Regions from separate parts of the Thermoanaerobacter ethanolicus JW 200 genome, predicted to be linked through region 2. Evidence: riboswitches for the same ligand, from Rfam matches in the RefSeq annotation. Region 2 holds a riboswitch; each other region holds the start of a gene.
What was found. Region 2 has a riboswitch for S-adenosylmethionine ahead of metK (methionine adenosyltransferase). Riboswitches for the same ligand answer to the same signal wherever they lie in the genome.

Region 1 (3,130 bases), 1.3 Mb from region 2:
CTGCTAAACTCACATCTCCCGCCAAAAAAGCCTCACTTAACTTCTTTTTTCCAGTAGGATTTATACGTTCCCCTATAACCCTTAAAAGATAATTTTCACCTATGAAAACTGTTTTTGTATTGGAAGCTACAGCTGTAAATTTGTTGACTTTGACTTTTGGCTTTAAATCTTTTACAGCTTTTTTAACAAGTTTTATATAGTGAGGAGTAGTACCGCAGCACCCTCCCACTATAGAAGCGCCTTTTTCAACAAGTAAAGGAAAGAAACTAGCAAATTCTTCTGGTTTTAAGTCGTAAACTGTTTTGCCGTCGCGAATGACAGGCATACCTGCATTAGGTTGTGCAATAATAGGTATGCGAGAAACTTGAGACATTTTTTCCACTACACTTACCATTTTATCGGGGCCTGTCGAGCAGTTAACGCCAATGGCATCCAATCCTAACCCTTGTAAACTAACTACTACAGTTATAGGGTCTGACCCCATGAGAGTCCTTCCATCTTCTTGAAAAGTCATTGTACATATAACTTTCATGTTTGAATTCTCTTTAGCAGCAAGAATGGCAGCTTTTGCCTCCAGCATATCTGACATTGTTTCAATTAAAACAATATCTGCTCCCGCTCTTTCTGCAGCTATAACTACTTCTTTAAAAACATCATAAGCTTCGTCAAAAGTCATGTCTCCATAAGGGGTCAAAAGTTCTCCAATAGGTCCTATAGAAAGTGCCACAGGTTTATCTTTGGAAGCTTCTTTGGCAATTTTGACAGCCTGAGTGACAATATTGAAAACCTCATTTTCCAGTCCATATTTTGCTAATTTTATCCTGTTAGCGCCAAAGGTATTTGTCTCAATCACATCCGCTCCTGCTTCTATATAGGACCTGTGGATATCAAATACTACTTCTGGATGGGTTATATTCATATATTCGGGACACTCTCCACTTTTTAAACCCCTCTCTTGAAGTTGTGTCCCCATTGCTCCATCAAAAACAATCACTCTATTTGAAAGTTCTTTAAAAATGTCTAACATTTTTAACCTCCATTTAATTCATCTGTACGTTATTTTCTGCAAAATCACAGACTAAATCATCGACTCTTGAAATTATTTCTAACACAACATTTGTACTCCCTAAAGGCATAATGTGAATTCCTGCAACTTCACTGCGTATCCGCTTTATAAACTCTACAGCTATGTTTATTCCCTCTTCTCTTCCTCCATCCTTTAGCCTTTCTAAAACTTTTTCTGGAATATCTATACCTGGCACTTTTTCATTTAAATTGACTGCCATTTTATAGCTTTTAAGAGGTAATATGCCTATCAAAAGTGGTACATTGAAATTTTTAATCTTTTCAATAAACTTAAATAAAATTTCCTCATCATAAACCGGTTGTGTTTGAATAAATTCTGCCCCTGCCTCTATCTTAACTTTAAGCTTCTCTAGTGCTTCATCCCTTAAATCATTTGGATTTGCAGTCGTACCGGCGCAAAATTCTGTTGGGGAATCTAATTTATTTCCATTGTAATCATAACCTCTATTAAAAGCACTGATAATCTTTAAAAGCCCAATAGAATCTACATCATATACCCCTTTAGCCTGAGGAGTATCTCCACGGGAAGGGTCATCTCCTGTCAATGCAAGTATATTTCTCACCCCTAATGCATAAGCTCCTAAAAGCTCTGACTGAAGCCCAATTAGATTTCTGTCTCTACAGGTCAAATGAAAAATAGCTTCAATGTTTAAGTGGTCTTGTAAAAGGTGAGCGACTGCTATAGGACTCATCCGCATATTCGCCATAGGACAGTCCGTTATATTTAAGGCATCTACAATGCCTTTTAATTTTCTCGCTTCTTCAATAGTTTTCGTTATATCTACCCCTTTTGGCGTAGAAATTTCTGCTGTCACAACAAACTTCCTTTTCTTAAGTTTAGTACACAAATTTTCATTTTTCAACATCTACATCGCCTCCATTTTTAAAAATAAAAAAGTCTCTTCGCCAAAAGAAGAGACACCAAAACTCTCTCATCTTTCAGCGAAACGCTGCTGGAATTGGCACCAAGACGCATATAAAATGCCGGTTGCCGGGTTTCATCGGGCCAGTCCCTCCACCACTCTTGATAAGAGATTTTAAAGTATTAAATTGTTAAACTATTTAAGCTATATGATACTATGGTTTTACTCCCCTGTCAATAGAAAATTTTTTATCTCTATCTAAAGATTTTGCAGGATTTTTTATTTTTTTAAAATAAATCTGTAAATTTTTTATATTATTTGCTATACTATAACTGTAAAGAATATAAATTTTCAAGAAAGGAATGTTTTATATGTTCTCCTCTTTTACTTTTGCGATCCTTTCTAGAGGGTCAATTATACTTTACGGCATAATCTGGTGGAAAATTTTTGATAAAGCTGGCTATGGAGGTGCATATGGTCTTTTGATGTTTATACCTATTGTGAATTTTGTAATGCTTTTAGTGCTGGCATTCGCTGAATGGCCTGTACTTAGAGATAAAAATTATTGAGCAGTAACGCTGTTTTTTTGTTTTTAATACTTGTGCAACCACTTGCATAATAAATTTTTTAATATTATAATATATTTAACACTTGGAAAATAAGGAGGTTCAATATGAGTAATGAAAAATTACCAAGAGTAGCCTATTTCTGCATGGAATACGGCTTACAATCAGATTTTAAGCTCTATGCAGGTGGTCTTGGAATCTTAGCAGGCGACCATCTAAAAGCCGCAAAAGAATTAGGTATGCCTTTAGTAGGAATAGGCATACTGTGGAAACAAGGCTATACTGAACAACATATAGGTGAAGACGGCTATCCCTATGATGCCTATCGCAATTACACACGTAAATATGACTTTTTAAAGGACACAGGAGTAAAGGTAAAAGTAAAAATAAGAAATAGAGATGTATACTGTAAAGTATGGTTGGTAGACAGCTTTGACAATGCACCTTTGTATTTGCTTGACACAGATATACCAGAAAATGGAGACAGATGGATAACAGGCCAGCTTTATGGATGGTTCGGTGAAGAAAGAGTTGCCCAGGAAATGGTGTTAGGCATTGGGGGAGTAAGAGCTTTGAGAGCTTTGGGAATTGATGTAGATGTTTATCATTTTAACG
Region 2 (3,130 bases):
GATAATACCCATATTTTTGAGGATATTGACCTGATTTTGAAAAATAGAGGTCAAATAATCATGAGAGAAGTCATTAATAAAACGGCGAAAAGTCCAATAAGAAGGAAGAGGTTTAGAAATGTCGAAGCCACAAAGATGAGCAATGATAAGATTATTGCGGAGATAATCTAAAAGGTCAGAAATTGTGCCGAATCTTTCAGCTTTCATGACAATAAAAGCTCTAAAAAGTGCATGATGAGAATAACCCTTACGGCCAGGATTAGAGGAAGGGAATTCAGGTATTGAAGACAGGTCAAGATTTTCAAACATAGAAGAATAGAAATCAATTTTAGACTGAGAGGTAAAGAGTTCAGGTATATTTAAAAGCAATTGAAGCTGGTACATGTAGGATTTCCTCCTTCTTAAAAAATTTTTTATAGTGTATATATAATAATTCGACAAATGGGAGGGGAAATCCTACATAAAAGATAAAAAATTCAAGAGTGATAGGAAAAAAGTATGTCTGTAGAATGGCTTAAATTAAGGCTTCTGAATTTTGCACAAGTCTAAAAATTAAATATTGTGGAGGGATACCCAAGTGGCCAAAGGGGGCAGACTGTAAATCTGTTGGCTGTCGCCTTCGATGGTTCGAATCCATCTCCCTCCACCATTGAAAAAAAGACCGTGAGGTCTTTTTTTATTTTTCTCCTTCAAATATCTTGACATGGTAAAAAAGTGTAGTATAATATTATTTGAAAGAGAAAATAATTATTTATTAATAAAAATTTGATTAAGGAGGAATCTTTTATGAGAGAAATGACGAGACACAATCTTAGTGAAGCCTATGCAGGAGAGAGCCAAGCTCACATGAGATATCAAATTTTTGCTGATGTAGCTGAAAAAGAAGGCAAACCTAATATTGCAAGACTTTTCAGGGCTATTTCCTATGCTGAATTGGTACATGCCACAAATCATTATAAAACTCTTGGAGAAGTTGGAAATACAGTAGAAAATCTTGAAAAAGCTATAGAAGGGGAAACCTTTGAAGTAGAAGAGATGTATCCTGCTTATAATGCTGTTGCAGAACTTCAAGAGGAATCTGGAGCTAAAAAAAGCATACATTATGCTATTGAGGCTGAAAAAATACATGCAAAATTGTACACTGAAGCAAAAGAAGCAGCATTAAAAGGAGAAGATATAAAGATATCAAAAGTTTACATATGTCCTGTTTGCGGATATACCTCTGTTGATGTATTGCCAGAAAAATGTCCTGTATGTGGAGTTCCTGGAGAAAAATTTGTAGCATTTTAAATATAATTTTTTAAAGAAAAGAGCATGTTTTGGCATGCTCTTTTTTGATGCAAAAATATTTGACATAGTAGATAAAGTGTGCTATAGTAAACATCAGAAAATTTAATAACATGCTCTTATCAAGAGAGGTGGAGGGAAAGAGCCCGATGAAACCCAGCAACCTGTCCTATAGGACAAGGTGCTAATTCTCTCAGAAGCATGCTTCTGAAAGATGAGGGTATGGGCCTCTTCTTTTGGAAGGGGTTTTATTTTGTTTTTAAGGAGGAATAGAAAAAAATGCGTAGACTGTTTACATCTGAATCAGTCACAGAGGGGCATCCTGATAAAATTTGTGATCAGATTTCTGACGCAATATTAGATGAAATTTTGAAAAAAGATCCCTATGCCAGAGTTGCTTGTGAGACTGCTGTAACTACCGGTTTGGTTTTAGTAATGGGAGAAATTACTACTCAGTGCTATGTAGATATTCCAAAAGTTGTAAGGAAAGTAGTAGAAGAGATTGGCTATACTAGAGCAAAATTCGGTTTTGATGCTGATACTTGTGCGGTTATCACTTCTATTGATGAGCAATCACCGGATATTGCCCTCGGTGTGGACAAGGCATTAGAAGCTAAAAGAGGAGAACTTTCAGATTCGGAAATTGAGGCTATTGGCGCTGGAGACCAGGGTTTAATGTTTGGTTTTGCTTGCGATGAAACAGAAGAATTAATGCCTATGCCTATAATGCTAGCTCACAAGCTTGCAAGAAGACTTGCGGAAGTTAGAAAGAACGGGACATTAAGCTATTTAAGACCAGATGGTAAAACACAAGTAACAGTAGAGTATGAAGATGATAAGCCTGTGAGGGTAGATTCTGTTGTAGTATCAGCTCAACATGCACCTGAGATTGACCATGATACTATTGAAAGAGATATTATTGAACATGTAATAAAACCCATAATTCCCGAAAATATGATAGATGATAAGACTAAAATTTTTGTAAATCCCACAGGAAGGTTTGTAATTGGTGGACCTCAAGGTGATAGCGGACTTACAGGAAGAAAAATTATTGTAGACACATATGGCGGATATGCAAGGCACGGGGGCGGGGCTTTTTCAGGCAAAGACCCTACAAAAGTTGATAGATCCGCAAGTTATGCTGCAAGGTATGTAGCAAAGAATATTGTGGCAGCAGGACTTGCTAAGAAGTGTGAAGTGCAATTGGCTTATGCGATAGGTGTTGCTACCCCTCTTGAAATAGGTATTGATACTTTTGGCACAGGTAAAATATCAGATGAAAAGATTTCGGAAATTGTAAAACAAGTTTTTGATTTAAGACCTGCAGCTATAATTAGGGATTTAGATTTGAGAAGACCTATTTATAGACAAGTTGCAGCTTATGGCCACTTTGGAAGACACGACTTAGACCTCCCATGGGAGAAAACAGACAAAGTAGATATATTAAAAAAGTTGGCAGGAATATAAATTTGAAAGCCCGGGTAAACCCGGGCTTCTGGCATTTTTTATATATCTTTTTTAAATGCCATAGAATTTATGTTTTGTAAACGCTTCGCTACCTTAATTATACCACAAAAATTGAAAAAAAGAAATGAATTGGCTTTAATTTGCTTTAAATATAAGGTAAAATTAAATAAAGAAAAGAATTAAAACAGGAGAATCGGCTATGATTGACATAGAAGGTGTAGTTGAAGAAATAATTTTTAGAAATGAACAAAATGGTTATACAGTTTTAGAATTAAGTACCCAAGGTTTAGCAGTTACTGCTGTAGGTTATATGCCTTATGTAAACATTGGGGAAAGAATTAAAATTGAAGGTGAATGGGTAGAACATCCTGATTAC
Region 3 (3,130 bases), 980 kb from region 2:
TGTATAAGTTAACATATTATCCCATAACCATATTTTACATTAATTTCCATCAGCTTATTGCGTGATGGTTAGCTTTGCTATGCCCTTTTTTAGGTTATTTTATTAAATTTTTTTTTGAATTTTTTTTATCACCCTCTTGACATATTACCGAAATACTTTTTAAATATAATTTACCGGTTCCTTGACAGATGTTTTACTAATATATCTCCTAGAAATTGAATTAGTTGTACCATAGCTACCAAAATTGCTACGGTATAAAGCATAATGTCGAGCATAAATCGCTGATATCCATATCTTACTGCTAAATCTCCTAGCCCACCACCTCCTATAACACCTGCCATTGCAGAATATCCTACTAAATTTATAGTAGTTATAGTAACCCCTGCTGCTATGGAAGGTAGAGCCTCAGGGATTAACACCTTAGTTATAATTTGAAAAGGCGAAGCTCCCATAGACTGGGCTGCTTCAATGACACCGCGGTCTACCTCTCTCAATGCTGTTTCGGTAAGCCTTCCCATAAAAGGGATAGCTGCTACAGAAAGTGGAACAATAGCAGCAGTGGTTCCTATAGCTTTTCCTACAAGCAACCGGGTGAAAGGTATAAGTACAATTAAAAGTATTACAAAGGGTACAGAACGGAAAATATTTACAATAGTACCTAGTATTTTGTTTAAAGGTTCGTTATGCAGTATCTGATCTTTGTCAGTTACCATTAACAGCACACCAAGTGGTACACCAAAAATTGTTGCTATGAGCGTTGATACCACTACCATGTATATAGTTTGCCACGTTCCGACCAGCAATAAGTTTATAGTTTCAGACATTTTCAATCACCTCCACGTCGAGTCCCAAATCTTTTAGATATTTTAAAGCAGCGTCTGTTTCACCGTTTTTGCCTCTTAGCTCAACTATAAGAGTACCGTAGGGCATACCCTGGATGTGGTCAATGTTTCCATAGAGAATATTGGTGTCAACATCAAATTTTCTTATAATGCTTGATATGACAGGTTCTGTTGTAATTTCGCCGAAAAAGGCAATTTTAATAATTTTGCCTTCCAAGTGTTCGTGGGACAAGTTTTCAATCCTATCTTTTAATTCCTTAGGTATTTCTGATAAAGTTACAGATTTTAAAAAATTTCGTGCGGTTTCTGTTTGAGGTTTTTTAAATACTTCAATAAGAGGTCCCTGTTCTACCACACGACTTTTTTCAATAACTGCTACTTTATTGCAAATTTGTTTAATGACATTCATTTCATGAGTTATGAGAACTATGGTGATTCCCAGCTCCCTATTTATATCTTTTAAAAGATTTAAAATAGAAAGAGTTGTTTCTGGATCCAGCGCTGAAGTAGGTTCGTCACAAAGAAGAACTTTCGGATCATTAGCCAGGGCTCGTGCTATGCCTACCCGCTGTTTTTGACCGCCTGAAAGCTGAGAAGGATAGTTGTCGGCCTTGTCGGAAAGCCCCACGAGCTCTAAAAGATTTTCTACTTTTTTATCGATTGTCCTTTTGTCCAGCCCGGCAATCTCCAAAGGAAAAGCCACATTGCCTCTGACAGTTCTGGATGATAACAGATTAAAATGCTGGAATATCATGCCTATTTTTTTTCGCATTTCTTTTAATTCAGAGGGAGAAAGCCGAGTCATTTCAACACCATCTATCTCAATTGAACCGGAAGTTGGCTTTTCGAGCATATTTATGCAGCGCAGGAGAGTACTCTTTCCAGCACCGCTCAGACCTATAATTCCAAAAATATCGCCTTTTTCTATGTTGAGGTTGACGTCTTCCAAAGCCCTAACATTTCCTGAAGCTGAATGATAAACTTTTGTAAGATTTCTAATATAGATCAAAGAAAAGCCTCCTTTCCCAAAATAAAAATAAAAAATCCTCTTCTGACAGTACGAAGAGGTTTTTTAAATCCTCTTATCTGCCAGAACTCAACGTTCTGCAGGAATTAGCACCGTGCAGCCGCATGTTTAAAACTTTCGGCCACCGGTTGCCGGGTTTCATCGGGCCAGTCCCTCCACCTGCTCTCGATAAGAGTTTTTATTTTATTATTCACTTCAGCAATTTAATTAGATAATAACATCAACATAAACTTTTGTCAATAGGTTAAAAAGCAATTTGTCAATAGCCAGCGAAAATGTCATTGTTATCGCAATAATTAATCCAAAAGTGTCTACAATAATATACTAACACCAGTTATGCAAGCCTATGAAATGTTAAATAAACTTAGTGAAAAGCACACTGAACTTTTTAAAAAGGATCACTTTTCTTCTGATTTTTGTGCTATAATAAATTAAAAATTTCTTTGGAGGGTTTTGGTCATGTTAAAAAGTAATAGAATTGAACTTGTTCCATTTGAGAGCAAATATTTTGAAAAATTTGTAGAGTTTCGGAATAGTGATGATAGTAGAAATTTAACGATGCCGGGTATACCATATCCTGTTACAGTAGAAACTGTTGCAGAAAGGTGGAAAACAAAAAAAGATCCAAAAGAAAATGGAGAATTCGCTATAATACTTAGGAGCACAGGTGAATATATAGGAAATGTTTCATATAATAATGTCGACTGGAAAAATAGAAACTGTGAGATTGCAATAATGATTGGGGAAGAAAAACACAGAAATAAAGGCTATGGTACGGAAGCTTTAAATTTACTACTGGATTTTATTTTTAATGAATTAAATTTACATCGAGTAGAGTTAAGGGTTTATGATTTTAATGAAAGGGCAATAAAGAGTTATGAAAAATGTGGTTTTAAAAAAGAAGGGCTATTGAGAGAAGTAGTATATAAGCACGGTAAGTACATAAATGAATATGTAATGGGAATTTTAAAAGAGGAGTTTATTAATAGAAACAATTATTACCAGGAAAATAATAACAATAATAAGTGAACAAGGAGGATAATTATGAGAGCTTTTATTGGAATTGATATAGGCGAAAAAGCTATAGAGCAGATAGTGAGATTTCAGGAAACATTGAAAAATTATACTGTAAAAGGGAGATGGACTTATAAAGATAATTTCCACATCACATTAAAATTCTTAGGAGAAATAGAAGTAGAGGCTATTTCTAAAATAGAAGAAGCGGCAAAAGTTGCAGTAAAAGGCATCAGCCCTTTTTACA
Region 4 (3,130 bases), 1.3 Mb from region 2:
CCTCCATAAAGATTGGTAGAAGATACAATCTCGTCTCCTACTCCTGCGATATTAGTAACTGCCAGCGTTATAGCTGCTTGACCTGAAGATACAGCAAGGGCACCTACCCCACCTTCTAATGCAGCTATTCTCTTTTCAAAAACGTCAACTGTGGGGTTCATCATTCGAGTATATATATACCCTTCTTCTTTTAAGGCAAAGAGGTCTGCAGCGTGCTCAGTACTTTTAAAAGCAAAGGAAGAAGTTTGATATATAGGAAGGGCTACAGCTCCCGTAGTTGGGTCAGGCTCCCACCCTTCATGAATTGCCAAAGTTGAAAAACCATATTTTTTAGACATACTTTTAACTCCTTTCACAAAATTTTTTTAAATCACTTCTACAAAATCCTCAAATTTACTTACTTCTTCTGTTATATCCTCTTGCAAAACTTTAAAAATAGTTTTTATCTCGGTTATTTTTTCTAATTTTTCTGTAAATGTCTCAACACTTTTCTTCATTTTAACAATAGCTGTAAATGTGCCGTTTTCATAGGAAGATTCCACAATTGATACTTTTTGTTCTTTTAAAAACTTTAAAACTTTTTTCAAACCTAAAATATTTTCTTTATGAGTTTCAAGCCTTATATAAAAAGTATCTGTAAAACTTCCCTGACGAATTGGAAGAAAGTTTATCCTCTTATTATCTTTGATATCATAGTTTAACAATATATCAATTAAATCTGCCACTACAGCATCCCCTGTAGGAAGTTCTCCAGCACCTTTTCCTACAAAAACATATTCACCAAAACTATCCCCTCTAAGTATGATAGCATTATTTACGTCGTTTATCCTTGACAAAATATTATTTTCTTCGACTAAAACTGGTTCCACTCCTGCAAAGATGCCATCTTTGACTTTTTTGCCCCAGGCAAATAATTTTATTTTATATCCCCACTTATTGATGTAATTTAAATCTTGAGTCGTGATTTCGTCTATTCCTTTTCTGGTTATAGAATTTACTGGCACGTTTATATTGAACACTTTCCTCATTAATATAGCAAGTTTATAAAGGGCATCAAAGCCTTTTACGTCATAATCGGGATTTGCTTCTGCATATCCTAATTGCTGGGCTTCTTTAAGTGCTTCTTTATAACTTCTACCTTCAGTAGTCATTTTGGTGAGAATATAATTAGTAGTGCCATTTATTATACCGCCTACAAAATCTATTTCATCTGTAATTTTTAATCTATCAATTTGATGCAGTATAGGTATAGCCCCACCTACACTTGCCTCACATTTTAGAAATACTCTATTCTTTTCTGCTATTTCATTTAATTCTTCTCCATGCTTAGCTATCAATTCTTTATTTGCAGTGATTACATGCTTCCCTGAAGCCAAAGCCTCCTTCACATATTCGTAAGCTGGAGAAATACCTCCTATTGCTTCAATAACTATTTTTATCTCTTTATCTTTCAAAATTTCTTCAGCATTTTGGGTAAGTAGTCCTTCTACCTTCACTTTCCTTGGCTTATTGAGATTTTTCACGAGTATCTTCTTTATCTCAGGATAAACCCCTGTACTCTCCCTTATATGACCTCCTCTTGAAGTTATCAATTTATATACTCCTGTTCCTACTGTTCCAAGTCCTAATAATCCGATTTTTATTTTCATGTCACACCTCCAAATAAATTTTTAGGCCCTCTTCTCAATGAGAAGAGGGCCTAATAATCCGCCACTCCTCTCATCTCTCAGGTTAGACACCCTAACCTGCAGGATTTGGCACCAGACGCATATAAATGCCGGTTGCCGGGTTTCATCGGGCCAGTCCCTCCACCACTCTTGATAAGAGGTTTGTGTGTAATATATTCAATTTTGCATGTTGTAATCTATGTTATCACTTTGAAACTGTAAAGTCAAGAACTTTTTTTGTACTCTTTCTTAAATTTTTTCTAAATTTTAATATACGCCGATTTTTTTTAGTGGTATAATAATATTGTATAATATTTATACTCTATCGATTATAAAAATTTAATATTTGCCACATGGGGTGCCGGCGTAACCGGCTGAGAAAAAGGTGTTGCCTTTTAACCCATCGAACCTGTTAGGTTAGTACCTGCGTAGGGATGTGGTCATCTGCCATGGCTATAATCCCCATGGTTTATTTATTTTTTAAGGAGGTTTTTATTATGACACAATTGGAATACGCCCTTTCAGGCATTGTCACAAAAGAGATGAAAATAGTCGCAGAGTATGAAGGAGTAGACGAAGAATTTATTTTAGAAGGAGTTAAAAAAGGAGAAATAGTAATACCATCAAACATCAACCACAAAAACCTCATTCCCAAAGGCATAGGAAGGGGTTTATCGACAAAAGTAAATGCCAATATAGGAACCTCTGATGCATACCCTGAAATTGAAAAAGAAATTGAAAAATTAAATGTTGCTGTAAAAGCTGGAGCAGATGCGGTAATGGATTTAAGCACAGGGGGCGACATTAACCAATCTCGTAGAAAAATACTTGAAAATTCCCCTGTCCCTGTAGGCACTGTCCCTATGTATCAAGCAGCTGTAGAATCTATATCCAAATACGGTAGCATTGTAGCTATGCCTGAAGAATTTATTTTTGAAGTTATAGAAGAACAAGCAAAAGACGGGGTTGATTTTATTACAGTCCACTGTGGTCTAACATTTGAATCATTGAAAAAGCTTAAAGACAACGGCCGAGTGATGGATATAGTAAGCCGCGGTGGCTCCTTTACAATTGCTTGGATGCTCCATAACGACAAAGAAAATCCTTTGTATAAACATTTTGATAGGCTCCTTGATATTGCTAAAAAATATGACATAACTCTAAGCTTAGGAGATGGACTGCGTCCAGGTTGTCTTGAAGATGCTACAGACGCAGCACAAATTCAAGAACTTATAATCCTTGGCGAATTGGTAAAGAAATCTCGAGAGGCAGGAGTTCAAGTTATGGTAGAAGGACCCGGGCATGTGCCAATTGACCAAATTGAAGCAAATGTAAAACTTCAAAAACAACTTTGTCACAACGCTCCTTTTTATGTGCTTGGCCCTATTGTGACTGATATAGCTCCTGGTTATGACCACATAACTTCAGCAATCGGAGGAGCAATTGCAGCAGCTTCTGGTGCT

Region 1: linked by a shared signal. The riboswitch ahead of EB239_RS11680 (methylenetetrahydrofolate reductase) and the one ahead of metK (methionine adenosyltransferase) in region 2 are both predicted to bind S-adenosylmethionine.
Region 3: linked by a shared signal. The riboswitch ahead of EB239_RS10085 (methionine ABC transporter ATP-binding protein) and the one ahead of metK (methionine adenosyltransferase) in region 2 are both predicted to bind S-adenosylmethionine.
Region 4: linked by a shared signal. The riboswitch ahead of EB239_RS13035 (homoserine dehydrogenase) and the one ahead of metK (methionine adenosyltransferase) in region 2 are both predicted to bind S-adenosylmethionine.

What each region holds. Positions count from the first base shown of each region.
Region 1 covers NZ_CP033580.1:2,314,473-2,317,602, forward strand. Annotated here, with positions in the region: gene EB239_RS11675 (homocysteine S-methyltransferase family protein) at 1-1,027, opposite strand, end outside; gene EB239_RS11680 (methylenetetrahydrofolate reductase) at 1,041-1,952, opposite strand; SAM riboswitch class I at 2,016-2,120, opposite strand; gene EB239_RS14650 (hypothetical protein) at 2,164-2,304, opposite strand; gene EB239_RS11685 (hypothetical protein) at 2,312-2,518, shown strand; gene glgP (alpha-glucan family phosphorylase) at 2,623-3,130, shown strand, end outside.
Region 2 covers NZ_CP033580.1:1,020,473-1,023,602, forward strand. Annotated here, with positions in the region: gene EB239_RS05025 (transposase) at 1-384, opposite strand, end outside; tRNA gene EB239_RS05030 (tRNA-Tyr) at 564-649, shown strand; gene EB239_RS05035 (rubrerythrin family protein) at 787-1,290, shown strand; SAM riboswitch class I at 1,404-1,508, shown strand; gene metK (methionine adenosyltransferase) at 1,567-2,754, shown strand; gene recD2 (SF1B family DNA helicase RecD2) at 2,954-3,130, shown strand, end outside.
Region 3 covers NZ_CP033580.1:1,998,110-2,001,239, reverse strand. Annotated here, with positions in the region: gene EB239_RS10095 (IS110 family RNA-guided transposase) at 1-12, shown strand, start outside; gene EB239_RS10090 (methionine ABC transporter permease) at 171-824, opposite strand; gene EB239_RS10085 (methionine ABC transporter ATP-binding protein) at 817-1,851, opposite strand; SAM riboswitch class I at 1,922-2,044, opposite strand; gene EB239_RS10080 (GNAT family N-acetyltransferase) at 2,329-2,898, shown strand; gene thpR (RNA 2',3'-cyclic phosphodiesterase) at 2,914-3,130, shown strand, end outside.
Region 4 covers NZ_CP033580.1:2,625,528-2,628,657, forward strand. Annotated here, with positions in the region: gene EB239_RS13030 (homocysteine synthase) at 1-338, opposite strand, end outside; gene EB239_RS13035 (homoserine dehydrogenase) at 366-1,649, opposite strand; SAM riboswitch class I at 1,717-1,827, opposite strand; TPP riboswitch at 2,012-2,119, shown strand; gene thiC (phosphomethylpyrimidine synthase ThiC) at 2,165-3,130, shown strand, end outside.